One region of the Alteromonas sp. Cnat2-8 genome, then DNA from elsewhere that is predicted to be linked to it. Evidence: predicted binding sites of a transcription regulator. Region 1 holds the regulator's gene; the other holds the start of a gene.
What was found. Region 1 encodes FliA, which starts transcription of late flagellar genes. Its sites were predicted from a motif close to CTAAAGNTNNNNNNNNNNNNGCCGATA; they were not measured.
Positions count from the first base shown of each region.

Region 2: the regulator FliA is predicted to act here: its motif matches at 2,024-2,050, upstream of MHN00_RS03030 (DUF3530 family protein).

Region 1 covers NZ_JAKREX010000001.1:179,088-182,504, forward strand. The annotation lists gene MHN00_RS00785 (chemotaxis protein CheA) at 1-26, opposite strand, end outside; gene MHN00_RS00790 (protein phosphatase CheZ) at 39-794, opposite strand; gene cheY (chemotaxis response regulator CheY) at 829-1,212, opposite strand; gene MHN00_RS00800 (RNA polymerase sigma factor FliA) at 1,249-1,980, opposite strand; gene MHN00_RS00805 (MinD/ParA family protein) at 1,977-2,843, opposite strand; gene flhF (flagellar biosynthesis protein FlhF) at 2,849-3,417, opposite strand, start outside.
Region 2 covers NZ_JAKREX010000001.1:719,768-723,184, reverse strand. The annotation lists gene MHN00_RS03040 (MFS transporter) at 1-539, opposite strand, end outside; gene MHN00_RS03035 (hypothetical protein) at 583-906, opposite strand; gene MHN00_RS03030 (DUF3530 family protein) at 1,049-1,936, opposite strand; gene rluA (bifunctional tRNA pseudouridine(32) synthase/23S rRNA pseudouridine(746) synthase RluA) at 2,087-2,803, opposite strand; gene rapA (RNA polymerase-associated protein RapA) at 2,853-3,417, opposite strand, start outside.

The DNA of each region.
Region 1 (3,417 bases):
ATATCCTCGTCAACATCAAACGACATGCGCCCGCTCCCCTAAAAACCTAAGCTAGACAGAAGATCATCTACATCATCTTGGCCTGACACGACGTCGTCGCGCTTATCGGCATCAATGATAGGGCCTTCTGCCTCTACACCATCAACCTTATCGGCCTTAACGCTGGATGGTTTAGTTTGTTCTGCACCGTCGCGTTCACCAAACATGGTAAGCATGTTAACTAAGCTGTCTTCCACTTCTTTAACCAAGTCGATAACGCGGCGAATAACCTGACCAGTTAAGTCTTGATAACCTTGAGCCATCAATACTTCTGTAAGTAACTGTGTAAGTTTAGCTGACTGTGCCGAACCTTCTTCCAACAATTCGTCTAAGTCTGCGCATAAAGCCTTGAATTCACCCAACTCTATTTGGCGATTCATCAGCTTCTTCCACTCAGGCATTACCTTTTCGATGCGCGCCGACAGCATTTCAGCTATAGGCATGCTCGCTTCAACGGCATCCATAGTAGTATTAGCAGCTTTTTCAGTTTCTTCAATTACGTAGGTTAGGCGGGATTGTGCATCGGGAATATCATCGGTCGCGAGATTTTTAATGCGGTCGTCTATTTGGAAATTATTCAGCGCGTCATGGAGCTGACGCGTCAGTTTCCCTACTTCAGCAAATAACTCAACGTTTTCTTTCATTGAGGCCGCTTCTAATAGGGCATTGGCTGAAGCGTTGTCACCCTCTTCAAGGTAGGTGACAAGCTGTTTTGCTTCTTCCAACGAAATTGGAACGTTTACATTCGTTGACATCCAGTAAACCTCATTTCTCTGGTGAGCGTCTGGATCAACCTAAACGTTCGAATATTTTATCTAATTTTTCTTTAAGTGTTGCTGCAGTGAACGGCTTAACAACGTAGCCGTTAACACCTGCTTGCGCGGCGGCAACAATTTGCTCTTTCTTCGCTTCAGCAGTAACCATAAGTACTGGTAGGTGCTTGAGCTTGTCATCGGCTCTAATCGCGCGAAGCAAGTCAATACCCTGCATTCCAGGCATGTTCCAATCGGTAACTACGAAATCGAAATCACCTTGCTGCAACATAGGCAATGCAGTACTTCCGTCATCCGCTTCCTGGATGTTGGAAAAACCCAAATCTTTAAGTAGGTTTTTGATGATACGTCTCATGGTAGAAAAATCATCGACCACGAGAATTTTCATGCTTTTGTCCAAAATAGCCTCCAGTGAGGGGTTAATTGTTATTAATTTCTATTCTTCGTCAGCTTGCCACGACTTCATTCGTGATTTGAGTTTTAACATGGCCTGACTGTGAATTTGACTGACTCTCGATTCACTTACATCAAGAACCTCACCAATTTCTCTTAGGTTCAGCTCTTCATCATAATACAGCGAAAGTACAATCGCTTCTCTTTCAGGTAATGTCGTAATTGCATGGGCAAGCGCTTTTTGGAAAGCGCCTTGCATCAAATCTTCCAGTGGTGCGTCGCTACCTCGATTTTGCTCTGTCGAAATAACATCTTCTGACACACCTAAATCTTCAATACCTACCAGCTTTCCGGCATTTACTTCATTAAGCATTTGGTGATAGTCCTGCAAGCTTACATTAAGCTTATCAGCAATATCAGAATCTCTAGCATCGCGGCCTGTTTCGCTTTCTACTTGCGAAATTGCTTCAGTGATCGCTCGACCATTTCGGTGGACTGAACGCGGTGTCCAATCCCCTTTGCGAATTTCATCTAGCATAGCACCGCGAATGCGAATACCGGCAAACGTTTCAAAGCTGGCTCCTTTTGAACCATCAAAGTTTCGCGCGGCTTCTAATAATCCAATCATGCCTGATTGAATTAAATCGTCTACAAGAACACTAGCCGGCAATCGCGCTATCAAGTGATGCGCTATACGCTTAACCAATGGCGCATGTCTTTCGACTAACTGCGCTTTATCGGTTTGTTGTTGATAAGCGGCTGCCTTGCTGTTCAACGCTGACTTCCTACGGCTTTTTCTGCAACTAATTGTTCAATGAAAAACTCTAAATGGCCACCTGGCTGCGCTGGAATAGGCCATGTTAAGGCTTTACTCGCCAACTGTGTTATTGCAACGGCTGCCGGTGAACCTGGGTAAGCATCGACAATGGCTGTTTGTTTACGCACTGCTTTACGAATGTTCTCGTCAAACGGTACTGTCGCCACTAATTCTAGTGCAACATCTAAAAAACGCCCTGTCACTTTGCTCAATTTACTAAATAGCTCTTGGCCTTCTCGCACGTCGCGCACCATATTAGCCACAACTTTGAAGCGGAAAACACCGTGCTCTCTATTCAGAATTTTTATCAATGCATACGCATCTGTCAATGAAGTAGGCTCGTCACACACAACGACCATGATGTCTTGTGAGGCTTTTGAAAAGCTCAACACCATGTCTGAAATACCTGCCGCTGTATCAACGATAAGCACGTCAATTTGCGAGCGCAGCTCACTAAAGGCACGAATTAGGCCAGCGTGTTGCGTTGGCGACAATTCTGCCATCGACTGCGTGCCTGATGTGGCAGGGGCAATCTTTATTCCGTGCGGACCGGTCACTAATACTTCATCAAGTGTACATTCGCCGGAAAGCACGTGGGATAAGTTTTTCTCAACACGCAAACCTAACATAACGTCTACGTTAGCAAGACCGAGGTCCGCATCGAGAACCATTACACGTTTACCTTGCTTCGCCATGGCGATAGCGGTGTTCAATGTAATGTTTGTTTTACCTACGCCACCTTTGCCACCGGTGACGGCGATTACTTTGATTAACCGTGATTGCTTCATTTTTCTTAAGCTACTCGCTTGGTCGTCAATCATACTGCTTATGCTGTTTTAATTGCGTTGTTACCACTAGTATGATTCAAACCGTACTTTTTATAAAGCTTTGCAGCAGCGGAAACCAAAGATTTCGCTTCTGCAATCTTAATGTCTTCAGGTACTTTTTGACCATCGGTGACATAACTAACCGGTAATTGGTATTCAACCGCTGCACTAAGCACCTCTCCTAAAGAGTAGCACTCATCTAACTTTGTGAAAATACAGCCACTTAGTTCAATATCATCATACGCTTGAATGATTCTCTGCAAAGCAGGATATTGCGTATTTGCTTGCGCTACCAAATATTTTTTAACATTTGGCATTTGTCCGTTATCAAACTGCTTAATTTGTTTAATTAATCGACTATCTCTTTGACTAAATCCAGCCGTATCAATCAATACTAGTCGCTTATGACGAAGTTGGAATAATAAATCCGCAAGTTCTTCACTAGTCTGCGCTTTTCTCACCGTGCAGCCAATAATCTTTCCGTATGTCGCTAGCTGCTCATAGGCGGCAATTCTATACGTATCGATGGTAATCATCGCAACCGACTCTGCACCGTATTTTTGCGCAT
Region 2 (3,417 bases), 540 kb from region 1:
AACGGGATAGCACCAAGCCCGCCATAACCTGTCCACCAGCCGGCGGTGGCTACTGAAGACGCAGCTGACATGCCGTCTTTGTCGTCTTGGGCAATACAGTCAATGCGAAAACCATCGATGGCGATATCTTGCGTGGCTGAGGCAATAGCAATAAGCAAACCGATTAATGCAACATAAAACAAATCTTGGTCTGCAGTGAGTTGAGACATCACTAAACACAGCAAAACTACACAGCCTTGCATAGCGAAAATCCAACCTCGTCGTTGACCTAATAGTGGGGGCTTGATTTTGTCGACAAGCGGAGACCAGAGAAAATTAAAAGAGTATGTCGCGAAAATAATGCCGAATAAGCCGATGGCCGAGCGAGACAAACCTTCATCTTTGAGCCAAGCAGATAGCACTGAACCAATCATGATCCAAGGGAAGCCACTGGAAATGCCGAAAAGAAATATACTGAGGTATCGTTTGTCGTTAAACGTTTTTAAAGCGTTGAGCAAAACTGCGGCCTTAGGCAAGAATACAAAAGCATATTGAGCCATGAACCACAGTGAGAAGCAATAACGCGTTGAAGTGAAAGTTTTACTATGGACGAATGCCTACGCAGTCGAGTGGGCAATGACCCAAACCTTCAAGGAAATTCACGCAGTTATTTAGTTCATCTACAAGAAACTGGTCGTTAATTAGCTTATCTTCATTCCAATAGTGCACTTGGTGAAGTAAATGCCAAAAAACTCGTTCTTTTTGTGTGTAGGGCTGCGTTAAGGTGTAATCAATTTGCCCCCATTCTTCCATACTATCCCAAAAGAATAGCTCGATCTCCTCGATAGGAAGCTCTCCTTGCCAAAATGCTCTCAAATAGAAACACAGCTGCTTTGCTTTGTTATCTACGAAATCTTGAACACTCACAAGTAACTCAACCGTTTATGTTTGCTAAAAGTATTATAGTTCATAACAATCTTACTGCTTAGGACAGAGGCTTGCTATTTACACCATTAAATTTAGGTAATTGTTTTGGATACTAATTTAGCGTAATCGGTTAATTATCGAATTACCAGCCTAGGTGGCGAGTCCAACCAATAGTGCTATTTGCAACTATCTGAATATGAGGGGATTTCTGAAACTCCTTTATACTAAAGGCTAATAAATTGCTGGGAATAATTATTTGTCGATAGTGCATCTTTAGTGCGTTTTTTGCGCTAATTTTTCGCTTTTGCGTGGTACTGTTCGCCCAGTCGTTAAATCCACTTAGTGACAGATCCAATATTGGAAAGCTGGACTGCGCTATATTATCTATAACTAATGTGTTCGTTGATTCTTCTGGCCAAAAAGGTGAAATGGCTACGAAAGTGTCTGGATGAAGTTGAGGCTGTTGCTCTACGACGGACAAGTAAGTTGTGGCCAGCATGCCTTGTGCAATGACCATACGGTAGCCTGAATTGTCTTGTAAATAATTATTCAATGCATTGAGTTGTAAACTCAGCGCTGAAGTTGCTGATTCAAAATTGAGATACTGCGTAAGTTGATTACTTCTGGGGTGGATATTTTGGGCTGACATAGACGTAGTTTCAGAGTCTGACATGTCGGTGTTTGTAGATTCAGCAGGTAGGTTCTGCTGGGACGTGACATTGACCGGCAAATTAAACGGACTTATCACTACATTCCAGCCTTTTTCAGCAAGCATGTTGGCAAGGCTATTTCCCTGCGCGAGCGTAAGGCTAGAGGGAAAAGGCTCTGTGAGTATGATAGCCACACCCAAAGGTAATGGTGTTTGCGCTTCAATTTCAATAATTGGGGATTCAACTTCTCCAATCATCAAAGGTTTCACTTCTCCAGGCAGATAGGCGTGACTAACATCTGTGAAAAAGTCACAGTGAGCTGTCATAGGCAATAGCGAAACAATAACAGCAAATGTTAAAAGGAGAGCGTGCCTTTTCATAAAATGTGGTTTGCCTTTACCTTAATCTGGATCTATTCAGCTTGGACAGCATCAAATTAATTCGTACATCAAGCGTTATACGAAGGTTATCGGCAGGGTGCGTTAAAACTAAAATGGAGTCTATTGATAAAGTTGAATAGCGTTAAAACGCTACTCAAAACTTTCTGAGAGCGGCTTTGGGCAAAACGGACTAAAAGGGATGGCGACATTAAAGTGCAGCCAATGCCCAAGTGTCGGGTGCGAAAGACTCAAGCTTTCAGCATGAAGCTGTAAACGAGGCGCCATGGATAACGCTTCTTCATGCGCATAGAGTCTATCTCCCAAAATAGGGTGACCCAAAGCAAGCATATGTACTCGCAGTTGGTGAGAGCGACCGGTAATGGGATAAAGGGCAACGAGAGAATAGGGTCGCTCTTTTTCATCCAGTGTGCGCTCAATGACGTCAAAGTGCGTTACGGCTTTTTTACCGCGCTCGAAGTCTACCATTTGCTTTGGCCTGTTTGGCCAGTCGCAAATAAGGGGAAGGTTAACCTCTCCGCTGTCTTGTTCTACATGCCCATGAACACGTGCGAAGTAGCGCTTTTTAGTTTGACGTAACTCAAACTGTTTCGAGATATGGCGATGGCTATCTTTATTAAGCGCCAGCACCAAAATACCCGAAGTCGCCATGTCTAAGCGATGCACTACTGTGGCGGTGGGGTACACACGGTTCACCCGGCTAATCAGCGAGTCGCGGTGCTCTAAAGCTTTGCCCGGAACGCTCAATAGCCCGCTAGGTTTATGCGCAACCACCATGTCCTCATCTTGATACAAAATATCAAGATAAGGTGTCATCGGTGGGTTATAAACAAAACTTGGGTTCGCCATTATGTACTCGTTACTTCACAGTCGCTCTTGAATGTTTAACCTTTCGAGGTTACGGGTTATTTACCACAATACGAATGGCGTCCAGCTGAACATCTGCATCCTGAATAACTTTATCAAGGGCGTTCATTTGCGTTTCAATAAACTCAATTTCGCTGTCACGTACTGCTGGGTTACGCTTTTGAAGATCGCGCAAGCGCTGTATTTCTTCGTTAAGCGTGCTGTGCATTCTGTTAAGTGCGTCGTGTTGCTTTTGGTTAGCTTGCTGATGGGCAAGCTTACGCGCCTTTTCAATGGCAAGCTCAAGCGGCTGTTGCAAGGCTTTTAGAAGCTGAGCCGAGATCTTACGTCCAATTTTACGCTTAACGTCGAAGCTTAATTCAGACGGGTTTCCTTGCGCATCTAAACACACTCGCACGGGCGTTTGAGGTAAGAAGCGACCCAACTGAAGCGCTTTAGGCGCTTGCGCCTGCAGCACAAACAACGCCTCAACCCAATAAGCGCCTTTTGGCAAAGACGGCTCGGCAACGAAGCCCATGCTGCTCTTTCCGTGTACGTCGGTGAGTACTACGTCCATGGCTGTATGCACAAGTGGATGATCCCAACTTAAAAACTGT